Regions from separate parts of the Microbacterium immunditiarum genome, predicted to be linked through region 2. Evidence: predicted binding sites of a transcription regulator. Region 2 holds the regulator's gene; each other region holds the start of a gene.

Region 1 (4,244 bases), 2.2 Mb from region 2:
GACCGCGACGATCCGCCATACTTGCGCGCGTGACCTCCGCCGACCTCGCCCGCATCTGGCCCGCCACGGGCGTCCGAGCGCGAGCCGGCGACCTCGAGCTCCGCTGGGCCGACGACGAGCTGCTCGTCGCCCTCGCGGATGTCGCCGCGCGCGGAATCCACGACGAGGACCGGATGCCCTTCGCGGTCCCGTGGACGCGCGGGACGCCGGACGAGGTCGCGCGATCGGTCGTCTCGTACCACTGGAGCATCCGCCCCCGCGTCGGCCCGGAGGAGCTCCACCTCGACCTCGCCGTCCTCGTCGACGGTGCACCGGCGGGGATGCAGGGCGCGAGCGGCAGCGACTGGCGCGTGCTGCGGAAGGTGCAGACGGGATCGTGGCTCGGCCGCGAGCATCAGGGCCACGGCATCGGAACCCGCATGCGCGTGCTCATGCTCGAGCTGCTCTTCGACGGACTCGGCGCGCTCGAGGCGACGTCGGGCGCGTTCGTCGACAACCCGGCGTCGAGCGCCGTCTCGCGCAGGGTCGGGTATCTCCACAACGGCGTGGTGACCGTCGCCCGCGAGGGCGCGGCCGTCGCCCACCGCAACTACCTCATGACGCGCGAGCGCTGGCTCGAGGTGCGCGACCGCAACGCCTCGCTGCTCGGTGCGCCGGTCGAGCTCGAAGGCGTCGAGGCGCTGCGCGCGGTGCTCGACGGCTGATCGCATCGGTCGCCGTCCGGCGGTCACTCCTCGAGAGATAGAGACGGATGCCGCGCCCGCGCCCCCTCCCCCGAGGGGTGGCCGCGGCATCCGTCTCTGGTCTCGGTGAGCTCAGCGCTTGCCGACGATCTCGCGGCTGACGATGTCGCGCATGATCTCGTTCGTGCCGCCGTAGATGCGGTGGACGCGGGCGTCGAGGAACGCGCGAGCGATCGGGTACTCGGTGATGTAGCCGTAGCCGCCGTGCAGCTGCACGCCGATGTCGAGCAGTTCCCATTCGCGATCGGTCGCCCAGAACTTGACCTTGGCGGCCTCTTCGGCGGTGAGCTTCTTGTCTTTGTAGAGCATCATCGCGCGGTCCACATACGCCCACATGACGTCGACGGTCGTCGCCATGTCGGCGAGCTTGAAGCGCGTGTTCTGGAAGTCGGCGATGCGCTCGCCGAAAGCCTCACGGCTGAGGGTGTAGTCGCGGGTCCAGACGTACGCGGCCTCGCCCGCGGCCGCGGCCGCGACGCCGATCGAGAGGCGCTCGAGGGGCAGGTTCATCATGAGCTGGATGAAGCCGAGGCCTTCCTTGCCGCCGATGAGGTTCTCTTCGGGGACGAAGACGTCTGTGAACGACAGCTCGGCGGTGTCCCAGCCGTGGAAGCCCATCTTCTCGAGCTTCTTGCCGTGGTCGAAGCCCTCCATGCCGTTCTCGACGATGAGCAGGCTGAAGGCGTCGGGGCGCGTGCCCTCGCCGGTCTTGACGAAGGTGACGACCATGTCGGCGGTCTTGCCGCTCGAGATGAACGTCTTGGCGCCGTTGACGACGTACCCGCCCTCGACCCGCTTGGCGGTGGTCTTGATGCCGCGCAGGTCGCTGCCCGCGCCGGGCTCGGTCATCGCGAGAGCGCCGAGGATCTCACCGGTCGCCATGCCGGGGAGCCACTTCTCCTTCTGCTCCTGCGTGCCCATGTGCGCGATGTACGGCACGGCCAGGTCGTCCTGGATGCCCAGCGCGCCCGCGAGCGAGCCGAGGCCGGCACCGATGGTCTCTTCGAGGACGATCGAGCGGAAGCGGTAGTCCTGCAGCATTCCCGCACCGCCGAACTCCTCCGGCACCGAGAGCCCGATGATGCCGGCCTCTCCCGCCGCGAGCATGGTGGCACGGTCGACCTCGCCGTCGGCGTCCCATTGCCGACGCTTGTCGTCGGTCGCGTAGCGCTTGACGAACTCCTTGACGACGTCGCGGAACGCCTCGTGGTCCTCGTCGTAGATGTTGCGCTCCATGCGCGTCTCCTCTCGTCTTCGAGTGAGCGGCCTCGTGGGACGCCCAGGTCCTACGGCTTCGCGTGTGCGCGCGCCTGGTATCGAGTCTTGCACATCATGGCACCGAGTTCCATCGATGATTCTCGGGAGAGGTTCGATCCGTTCGAATGCGCTTCGGTATTCGTCGCTGCGTCGGTTGACTCTACCTCGAATCTCTGTTCGAATAGTCCGCATGCGGTGGCAAGGGCAGCAATTGGCGACGGCGGATGCCTCGGCCCTCCCCGGCATGGAACGCCTGGGCGGCTTCGTGCAGTCGGTCACGACGCCGGAGTTCGCCGGCATGACGTTCCACGAGGTGCTGTGCAAGTCGGCGCTCAACCACGTGCCGAGCTCATCGGCCGTGCCGTTCGACTGGACCATCAACCCCTACCGGGGCTGCTCTCATGCGTGCACATACTGCGTAAGCGCCGACACCCTCGTACTGTGCGCCGACGGCCGTCAGCGTCGCATAGACGAGCTCTCGATCGGCCAGGAGATCGTCGGCTCGGAGAAGCGGGGTGACTACCGGCACTACGTCACGACGCGCGTGAAGGCGAAGTGGGCCACGCGCAAGCGCGCGTTCCGGGTCACGCTCGCCGACGGCACTCAGCTCGTCGCCAGCGCCGACCACCGATTCCTCACGGAGCGCGGCTGGAAGCACGTGCGCGGAGCGATGAGCGGGCCCGAGCAACGGCCATACCTGACGACGAGCGACCGGCTCCTGGGCTTCGGTCTGGGCGGGCGGACTCGGCTGGGCCCGTTCATGCAGGGTGAGTATCGGCGCGGTTACCTCACGGGCATGATTCGGGGCGACGGCATGCTCTTCCACGGCACCTGCACGTACGGCGACCGAACGACGAGCGTGCACAGGTTCCGGCTGGCTCTCGCGGACGATGAGGCGTTGGATCGCACGCGCATGCTTCTCGACGCTGAGGGGATTCCGACCGTCACGCGCCCCTTCGTCGGCGCGACGGAGACGCGTCGCGCGATGACTGCCATCCACACCGCTCGACGCGCCGACGTCGAGGCGATCGCGCGAGTCACCTCGGTCCCCGTGCTCCGCACGTCGGAGTGGCACGCCGGCTTTCTCGCGGGTGTCTTCGACGCCGAGGGCTCCTGCTCGGGCGGTGTGCTCCGCATCAGCAACAAGGATTCCGAGACGCTGCGGCTCATCCACGAGGCGCTCGACGTGCACCATATCCCACACGTCACCGAGCCCGCGCGATCGAACGGCGTCCGCACGATCCGCGTCTCGGGCGGCCTTCCCGAGAGGCAGCGGTTCTTCCGGCTGACGGAGCCGGCGATCACGCGAAAGCTCGCCATCGCCGGCACAGCGGTCAAGACGGCCGCCGACCTGCGCGTCGTGAGCATCGAAGACCTCGGACACGAGATCGACATGGTCGACATCACTACGGGCACCGGCGACTTCATCGCGAACGGCGTCGTCAGCCACAACTGCTTCGCGCGCGGCACGCACGAGTACCTCGAGCTCGACGCCGGGCACGACTTCGACTCGCAGATCGTCGTGAAGGTGAACGTCGTCGACGTGCTGCGCAAGGAGCTCGCGCGCGGGTCGTGGGAGCACGAGCCGGTCGCACTCGGCACGAACACCGACCCTTACCAGCGCGCCGAGGGCCGCTACCGCCTCATGCCCGGCATCATCTCAGCGCTCGCCGAGTCGGGCACCCCGTTCTCGATCCTCACGAAGGGGACGATGATCCGGCGGGATCTTCCGCTGCTGACGGATGCCGCGTCCTCCGTGCGTGTGACGATCTCCACCTCGATCGCGGTGTTCGACGATGCCCTGCAGAAGTCGATCGAGCCCGGCGCCCCCACCGCGACCGCGCGGCTCGAGACAGTGCGCGCGGCGGCCGAGGCCGGCTTCCGGGTGACGGTCTTCCTCATGCCGATCATCCCTCACCTGACCGATTCGATCCCAGCGATCGACCACGCGCTGACGCGCATCAAGGAGGCGGGCGCGCACCGCGTCGTCTACGGCGCTCTCCACCTGCGCCCCGGGGCGAAGCAGTGGTTCATGCAGTGGCTGGAGCGGGAGCATCCGGAGCTCGTCTCGTCGTACCGCGGGCTGTACCCGGGGGCGACCGCGTACGCCTCGAAGGCATACCGCTCGTGGCTCGCGAAGCGCGTGCGACCGCTCATGCGGGTGCACGGGCTCGACGGCGAGGGCGAAGAGGACGGTCCGCGCCGCGGGCCCGTCTCCGGACTCGCGGCGCGGTCGACCGTCGT
Region 2 (4,244 bases):
CCCCAGCGGCGCAGCCCTGCCCGCGCATTGCCGGTGAGCGAACCCGCGAGGGTCCGGACACGGACCGCGGGCTCCCACCGGCCGCCGAGCCACGCGGCGATCGCGATGACGACGCCGAGGAACGTCGCGACGATCGCGGTGTCGCGCATCGCACCCGCCACGACGAAGAAGATCGAGTCGGTCGTCGCGGGCGCGACGCCGAGCGCGGGCGCGTTGAGAGAGAGGATCGCGCGGGCGGCGCCGAGCGCGATCACGAGCGCCGCGCCTCCGAGCGCGAGCGCGACGCCCGTTCCGAGCAGCGCCGTGGAGCGGCGGCGCGCCACGAGGATCCCGACGACGAACAGCGCGAGCGCGATGAGCGGCAGCCACCAGCCGACCGTGACGGCGATGTTGTAGATCGCGATGACGAGCGGAAGTGCGTCGGACTGCGCGATCACGATCGTGCGGTCGACGGCGGGGATCGCCTCGGCGAGACCGATTCCGCGGTCGACGAGCCGCTGCTTGAGCTCCTCGACGATGGGGCCGAGCTGGATCCCGAGGACACCCGCCTCGTCGATCGTCACGACGCCCGAGCCGTCGCCGGTCGCGGCCGCGACGAGCGCGCGGTGGCTCGCGATCAGGGCGCGCTGCCACACCTCGGCGAAGGCATCTGACTCGACGACGCGCGTGACCGTGCTCTCGATGAGTCCCTGCAGGCCGGACGCGGCCGGTGTGCGCAGGAGCTCGAGTGCGCGCAGCGCCGCGGGCGGCAGATCCAGCCGCGCCAAGCCGTCGAACAGGTCGTCGGTGAACGACTCGACGTCGAGCGACTCGTTGATCGCCGAGGTCGACTGCTCGATGACGAGCTCCTGAACGCCGGGGTCGTCGGCGAGAGGCGCGAAGGTCTGCACGAAGGTCGCCTCGTCGACGAGCTGGGCGCGCGTCCACGTCGACACGATCGTGACGGGCACGAGGATCCCGGCGATGACGATGCACAGCGCCGAGACGATCGCGCGCCAGCCGTTGCGACGACGCGGCGGGGCGGTGTCGGATGCCGCGGCCAGCGGTTCGACGGGCTCGGTGCGCTGCTCGCGCAGCCGCTCGTTCTCACGGCGAAGCTCTTCGAGCTGCGCGCGCAGGTCGTCGACGTCGGATGCCACGGTCCCACCCACCTCTCGGCTGCCCGCGCCGTGTCGGACGCGAGAACCCCGCCCGGCGGACCGCGCCTGTGCGTGGGCGCGGCCGACGAGGCTCACACTAGCGGCCGCCGCGCGGTGCCGCACGCGTGACACCCCGAGAGGGTGAGGGGATCGCCTCCGTAGGTCAGACGGCTCGCAGCACCGCGACGACCTTGCCGAGCACGACGGCCTCGTCGCCGAGGATGGGTTCGAACGCGGAGTTCCGGGGGAGCAGCCACGTGTGGCCGTCGCGGCGGCGGAAGGTCTTGACGGTGGCCTCGCCGTCGAGCATGGCGGCGACGATGTCTCCGTTCTCAGCGGTGTTCTGCGAGCGGACGACCACCCAGTCGCCGTCGCAGATCGCGGCGTCGAGCATCGAGTCGCCGCTGACCTTGAGCATGAACAGATCGCCCTTGCCGACGAGCTGGCGGGGGAGGGGGAAGATCTCTTCGATCTGCTGATCGGCGGTGATGGGCACGCCCGCGGCGATGCGGCCGACGAGAGGCACGAGCGCCGCGTCGCCGACCGGGGGAGCTGTGTCCGCCGGGTTCTCGGCGGCGGTGCCGGGCAGATCGATGAGCACTTCGAGCGCGCGGGTCTTGCCGGCGTCGCGCCGCAGGTAGCCGCTCAGCTCGAGCTGGTTGAGCTGGTGGGTCACGCTCGAAAGCGACTTCAGCCCCACGGCGTCGCCGATCTCGCGCATGCTCGGCGGGTAGCCGTGGCGGGCGATCGATCGCTGGATCACCTCGAGGATCGCGAGCTGCTTCTCGCTCAGGCTCTTGCGGCGGCGCGTCTGGGGCTTCTCGCGCCCGGTGGTCGCGTCGGTCATCTTCGTGCTCCTGTCTCACGCGCTCGGCCTGCATCGCGGGGTGCAGCGGTATTCGAATGTCGGAGCCCTGTGGTGGGGTGCTCTTGTCGAAACCGTATCCGGTTGCGACGTGTTCGCCGGACACGTGGCGGGCGTGTCGTCTTTCGAACGATCCGGCCTCGACACCGCACTTGACACACTACAGCATCGAAGATACGTTCGGTACAGAGATTCGCATCCGGCCCTCCCGGCCGAGTGTCGGATGCGAATCTCTTCCCACCGCACAGGAGGACCCATGAGCGCGATCACCGTTCCCGCACCCGCAGCTCCTGTCACGCGCCTGCGCCTCACAGTGCGCGGTCGCCGGGTCCTCGCGACGCTCGCCGCGCTGCCCGCGGTCATCGCCCTCGCATTCGCGATCATCGGCGGGGGCTCCGCGCTCGCGTCGCGCGACGAAGGGGTGCCTGCCGGCGGGTTCGCGACAGTCACGGTCGAGCCGGGCGACACGCTGTGGGCGATCGCCCTGGAGATCGCGCCCAGCGCCGACCCGCGCGACGTCGTCGACGCGATCGTGCGGCTGAACGCGCTCGACGGCGTGGTCATCTCCGCGGGGCAGGAACTGGCCATCCCGGCTCAGTACGCGACGGCGCCTTGACGCGCGCGCTCTACGATGGGACGGGTGAGCGCCAGCCTCGATGACCTCCCTCTACGTGACGACCTCCGCGGCCAGAAGCCGTACGGCGCGCCGCAGGCGCCGCTTCCGGTGGCGCTGAACGTCAACGAGAACACGCACCCCGTCCCGCAAGAGGTCGCCGACGACATCCTCGACTCGGTCGCCCGTGCGCTGCGCGATGTCAACCGGTACCCCGACCGCGAGTTCACGCCGCTTCGCGAGGCGTTCGCCGACTACCTCGGGCACGGCCTCACACGCGATCAGATCTGGGCCGCCAACGGCTCGAACGAGGTGCTGCAGCACATCCTGCAGGCGTTCGGCGGTCCGGGGCGCACGGCCTTCAGCTTCGCCCCGACGTACTCGATGTACCCGATCATCACGCGCGGCACCGGCGCCACCTGGACGGCGGGCACGCGTGGCCACGACTTCACCCTCGACCCCGCCGACGCCGCGTCACAGGTCGAGGCCGCGGCGCCCGATGTCGTCTTCCTGTGCGCCCCGAACAACCCCACGGGCACGCCCCTTCCGCTCGACGTGGTCGAGGCGGTCTACGACGCGACAGACGGCATCGTCATCGTCGACGAGGCGTACCAGGAATTCGCGCCGCACGACGAGCGGTCCGCGCTCACTCTGCTGCCGGGTCGAGAGCGGCTCGTCGTCTCGCGCACGATGAGCAAGGCGTTCGCGTTCGCGGGCGCCCGCGTCGGCTATCTCGCCGCCGATCCCGCGTTCATCGACGCGCTCCGCCTCGTACGCCTTCCGTATCACCTGAGCGCCCTCACCCAGGCGGCCGCGACGGCGGCGCTCCACCACGCCCCGACGATGCTCCGCATGGTCGACGAGATCGTCGCGCAGCGCGACCGCATCTCGGCGACCGTCGAGGCGCTCGGCTATCGCCCGTACGAGTCGTGGACCAACTTCGTCCTCTTCAACGGGGTCGAAGACAGCGCAGCGACATGGCACGCGCTGTACGAGCGCGGCATCCTCGTGCGCGACGTCGGAATCCCGCACCACCTGCGCGTGACGGCGGGCACCGAAGACGAGACGACCGCGTTCCTCGATGCCCTGGCCTCGGTAGGATCGGCCTCATGACCGGCGCAGCAAACCGCACCGCCTCGCTGCGTCGCGCGACGAGCGAATCGACCGTCGAGCTCGAGCTCGACCTCGACGGCACCGGCCGCAGCCGCATCGACACGACCGTCCCGTTCTTCGACCACATGCTGACGGCGTTCGCCAAGCACTCGCTCACCGACCTCACCGTGCGCGCCTCGGGCGACACCGAGATCGACGTGCACCACACCGTCGAGGACGTATCGATCGTGCTCGGCCAGGCGATCCGGCAGGCGCTCGGCGACAAGTCCGGGATCGCCCGGTACGGCGACGCTCTCGTGCCGCTCGACGAGGCTCTCGCGCAGGCCGTGGTCGACATCAGCGGCCGCCCGTACCTCGTCCACGCCGGCGAGCCGGCGGGCTTCGAGCTCCACCTCATCGGCGGCCACTTCACGGGCTCGCTCGTGCGTCACGCGTTCGAGGCGATCGCGTTCAACGCGGCACTCACCGTCCATGTGACGGTGCTCGGCGGGCGCGACCCGCACCACATCGCCGA
Region 3 (4,244 bases), 1.4 Mb from region 2:
GGGCGCATGAGCGGCCGGTCGGTCGCGATCGTCGCCGCGGCGGAACGCTCGAGGTACGGCACGAGCCGCTCACGCAGCTTCGTGTACCGGCGGAAGAGCGGCAGCACGCGCTCGTCGCCCGTGCGCTCGGCGATGTTCCACGGCGTGCGGTCGCGCGACGGGCTGCGGGGATCTCGCCGGAGAAGCCGGCGATGTCCCAGCCCCAGTAGACGATGCCGGATGCCGCGGCCGTGAGCCCCGCGTTCATCGACCAGCGGAACGCCTCCCACGTCGAGTTCTCGTCCCCCGCCCAGAACGCGCCGTGCGCCTGCGCTCCCGCGAAGCCCGCACGGCTGAACGTCACGGGAGCTCTTCCCCGAAGAACGTATGTCGTCGGCGGTGTCAAGCAACCCGTGGTGACGGGCGAAGGCAGGTGTGATTCAGCGCCGGTTCGTCAGCGACGCGGGTCGCGCAGGGATGCCACCGCTTCGAGAAGTGTGGAGTGGATGTACGTCAGCTCTGGTGAGGAGTACGACTCCCAGGTCTCGTCGGCTCCGGGTTCGGCGTTGGGCTCGGCATCCGGCTCGGTCCAGGTCCCGGACCAGGTCTGGCTGTCGGCGTCGCCGGTGTCGGCTGGCGCGGGGTTGTGGGCGTACACCCACCACAGGTTCTGCTGCGGGTCCACGAAGCGCGAGAAGACGTCGCCCCAGAAGTCTGTCGGGTTGGTCACGATCCGCCCTCCCCGTTGGACGGCTCGCTCAAGCGTCGCGTCGACGTCGTCGACGTACACGCGGGTGAACGCAGGCGTGAACGGCCAGTCGGCTTTGCGGTCGGCCACGGTGATCATCGAATCGCCGATGAGCAGCTCGGAGTGCAGGATCGTGCCGTCCCCGTCGAGCGTGCGGGCTTCGGGAACGTCTATCGCTCCGAAGACGTACTCGAGAAACTCGATGAGCTCGGCGGCGTTGTCGGCCATGATGAACGGGTTGACGGTGTTCGAACCGACTGGCGCGGGCGGAACGGCGGGACGGGGACGGTCGGACACGGCGGCTCCTCTCGATGTCGTCGTGACCACGTTGGCACGGCGGATGCCTCGACGACAGGGCATCGGCGGACCGGTGCGGTGAGGTGGCCCGGAGGCGCGTTTGCCGTCCACTGACGTCGCTGCGCACTGAGCGTGGCAGGCGGGCGCCGGCGCGACTGCCGCTGCTGTCGGGCGCGAGGGTTCGGTGCGGAGGTTCGCCGCGGAGCTTCGCCGCGGAGCAGGACCCCGGGGCCGGGCCTCGCACGCACACCGGCGCCACCCTCGGCGCCCGGGCGTGTCAGAAGGGTGCGTTGGCGGCGTCGGCGGGTCGGAACACGGGCACGCGGCGTTCCGGTTGCACCACGTAGGTGCGACCCGCGGGAGATCTCCACTCGAGCGCTCCCCCGCTTTCGGGGACCTGTCTCACTCGCCACCCGCCGTGGTGTTTCACCGTGTGGTGCCCCTTGCACAAGGGGGCGAGGTTGTCGAGCGAGGTCTCCCCGCCGTGTTCCCACGCGATGGTGTGGTCGATCTCGCAGCGGGAGGCGGGGATGCCGCATCCGGGAGCCATACATCGATCCGCCCGCCACCTGACCAGTTTCCGCAGCATCGGGGGCGGCCGATATTGCGTCCGACCGGCAGAGAGCACCATGCCCGTTTCGGGGTGGGTGAGGATCCGCATCCATCCGTCCGCGCCGCCGCACAGCTCGCGGGCGCGGTCCAGCGCGATGGGCCCAACACCCTCCACCACCGCCGGCGCCAACCCCGCCACGGCACGATCGGTGTCCGTTTCGGCGAGGAGCGTCAGCGCGGGCACCGTCACCGCGACCGTCGCACGGATCCCGCGCACTTCGTCCGGGTGCACGCTGGTGTCGCCGTCGATGAGCAGGTCGCTGAGCACGTCTGCACGGAGCTGATCCATCGAGCGTGCGTCAATCGGCGTCGCGCCGCTGTCGCGCGGTGCCGTCTCGGATTCGTGGGCCTTGATCGCCTTCGCCATCGCGGTCAGGCGCCCGTAGATGGCGTGCGCCTCCACCGCCGGGATGCAGGCGCTGAGCCACGCCATCCCGTCATCGGCGCGCTCGACCACGACCCGCCGCTTTACGAGCGCCACCTCATGCCGCTGGGCGAGGGTGACCGACCGATGCATCTCGATCAAATTCCGCAGCGCTCGCCGGAACACGCCAACCGGGTGCTCCTCGGCAAGCCCGATCGCGTCAGCGATGAGCCCGTCGCGCACGTCGGGCTCGAGCTCGTCGAGGCGGTCGACGAGGTACTCGGCGTGGGCAAGAGTGATACGTGCGCGACTGAGTGAGTCCAGTGCGTCCGGGTACCGGTGCACGAGCGCCTCGGCGCGGCGGATGAGGTCGCCGGCGGCGTGCTCCGTGATCCGCATCCCCGCCGCCAACTCCAGCCGGATGCCCCGCTCCACCACAGTGGTGAGGTCCCGCCCGTACCGGGCCGCATCGGCCAGGGCCTCGGTGCGGGCTTCGTCGACCCGGTAGAACTGCTCAGCCGCGAACATCGCCACCATGTCGCCCGCCACGCGGACGCGATCGATCGCGTCGGGGACCTGGGAGGGCGGATAACCCTCGGCGGTGGCGGGCATGCTTCGACCTTAGAACATAGGTACGACATTCCGATTCGCGTTGGCGAGGCTGTGGAGAAATGCGGGTGGATTGTCGGTCGGTGGAGGAGGGGGGTCTCGAAACCGGGCTACGCCGGCCACTCGACCGGCAGGCGGCTCCCCCGCCGCTACCGCCCTTCGATCAGCACCGCCAACCCATCCAGCGTCCGCGCGAGGCCGAACTCCCACGCCCGCTCCTCGCTCCACGCACTCCCCTGCGCTTCACCCGCGGCCGCGCCGACGCGCACCGCACGCGGATACCTCTCCGGATCGAACGCCCGCGCCAGGATCGGCTGATTCGCCTCCCACCACTCGGCGTCGCTGATGGCCGTGTCGGTCGTCGCTCGCCGCGCATCGTGCGCCGCCCGGCAATGCGCCTGCACGAAACCCAGTACCCAACTCAAAGCCGAATCCGTATCGACATCCGACAGCGCGGTGTCGTCGAACGCCGCGAGCTCGTGCTCGTATTTCGCCATCAAGCCCGGCCCGAGGGGTGGGCGGCTGAGGGCGGCGACTTCGGTCATCCACGGATGCTGGAGCAGCAGCATCCGGTTCTCCTCCGCCAACGTCGAGACCCGCTCACGCCACGACTCCGACGCATCCCAGGAACGGCGCTCCATCCGCGCATACAGCGCGTCGACCATGAGATCGAGGAGCTCGGGTTTGCCGGGGACGTACGTATAGACGGACATCGTCGAGATGCCGACGCGCTCGGCGACCGCGCGCATCGTGAGCGCGGTGAGCCCCTGCTCGTCCGCGAGAGCGAGGGCGGCATCGACGACCTGCGCGACCGTCACGGAACGCGCCGGTCCCTTTCGGCGCGACGCCTCATTGGACGGCCCCCACAGCAGCGCGAGGGTCGCGCTCGGCGAGCCGGCGCCCGTGCGATCTGCGGTCATGGCCTCATCCTTGCACTCTTTCGCCGTACGTTATACATTGTACGTTGTACGAAATAAGGAGGCGCCTCTTGACCATCACCGATTCCGCCATCTCGCTCAACGTCGCCGATGTCGCGGCGTCGTCCGCGTGGGCGCGCAGCTACTTGGGCTTCGAGGTCGCGATGGAGGCCGACGGGTTCTGCTCGCTGGCGCATCCGGATGCCGGCTTCAACCTCATCTACCTGCGCACCGGGCTGTCGACGTTCAAGCCCGCGTCGGCGGCCGGCCATGCCGACGGGCTGCTCGTGGTGTTCACGGTCGACGACATCGATGCCTACTACGAGCGACTGCGCGAGGACGGCGTCGAGATCGTCACGCCGATCGAGACCGAGCCGTGGGGCGAGCGCTACTTCCAGATGGCCGACCCCAACGGCATCGTCTACCAGCTCGTGCAGTGGGTGACGCCGCCGGCTCAGGACTGAGCGACACACCGGCGCAGCGCATGCCCTCCCCTACTCTCGGAGGCATGCGCTGCGTCGCGTTCATGCGGAACGTCAACCAAGGCCAGCACGGACACCCGTCGAGCGACGACATCCGCGCGGGCTTCGCCGATGCCGGATGCCCCGACGCGGTGACGTTCCAGAGCAACGGCACGATCCTGTTCGAGTCGGATGCTGCCGCCAAGGTCATCGCCAAAGCCGAAGCGTCGATTGCCGCCCGCTCGGGATACGCGCGC

What was found. The regulator LexA, encoded in region 2, represses DNA repair genes until DNA is damaged. The targets are predictions, from matches to a motif close to TCGAACANNTGTTCGA.
Region 1: BJ991_RS03390 (intein-containing Rv2578c family radical SAM protein) is a predicted target of LexA. The motif match lies at 2,166-2,181, and genes of this name have one in related genera.
Region 3: BJ991_RS07250 (HNH endonuclease signature motif containing protein) is a predicted target of LexA. The motif match lies at 2,623-2,638, and genes of this name have one in related genera.

Annotation. Positions count from the first base shown of each region.
Region 1 is NZ_JACCBV010000001.1:753,289-757,532, reverse strand. It holds gene BJ991_RS03400 (GNAT family N-acetyltransferase) at 30-704, shown strand; gene BJ991_RS03395 (acyl-CoA dehydrogenase family protein) at 816-1,979, opposite strand; gene BJ991_RS03390 (intein-containing Rv2578c family radical SAM protein) at 2,191-4,244, shown strand, end outside.
Region 2 is NZ_JACCBV010000001.1:2,981,780-2,986,023, reverse strand. It holds gene BJ991_RS13955 (hypothetical protein) at 1-1,139, opposite strand, end outside; gene lexA (transcriptional repressor LexA) at 1,303-1,986, opposite strand; gene BJ991_RS13945 (LysM peptidoglycan-binding domain-containing protein) at 2,261-2,620, shown strand; gene BJ991_RS13940 (histidinol-phosphate transaminase) at 2,636-3,730, shown strand; gene hisB (imidazoleglycerol-phosphate dehydratase HisB) at 3,727-4,244, shown strand, end outside.
Region 3 is NZ_JACCBV010000001.1:1,588,075-1,592,318, reverse strand. It holds gene BJ991_RS18915 (hypothetical protein) at 1-8, opposite strand, end outside; partial or broken gene BJ991_RS18910 (TIM-barrel domain-containing protein) at 236-343, opposite strand; gene BJ991_RS07255 (VOC family protein) at 434-1,024, opposite strand; gene BJ991_RS07250 (HNH endonuclease signature motif containing protein) at 1,302-2,612, opposite strand; gene BJ991_RS07245 (TetR/AcrR family transcriptional regulator) at 2,759-3,529, opposite strand; gene BJ991_RS07240 (VOC family protein) at 3,598-3,990, shown strand; gene BJ991_RS07235 (DUF1697 domain-containing protein) at 4,035-4,244, shown strand, end outside.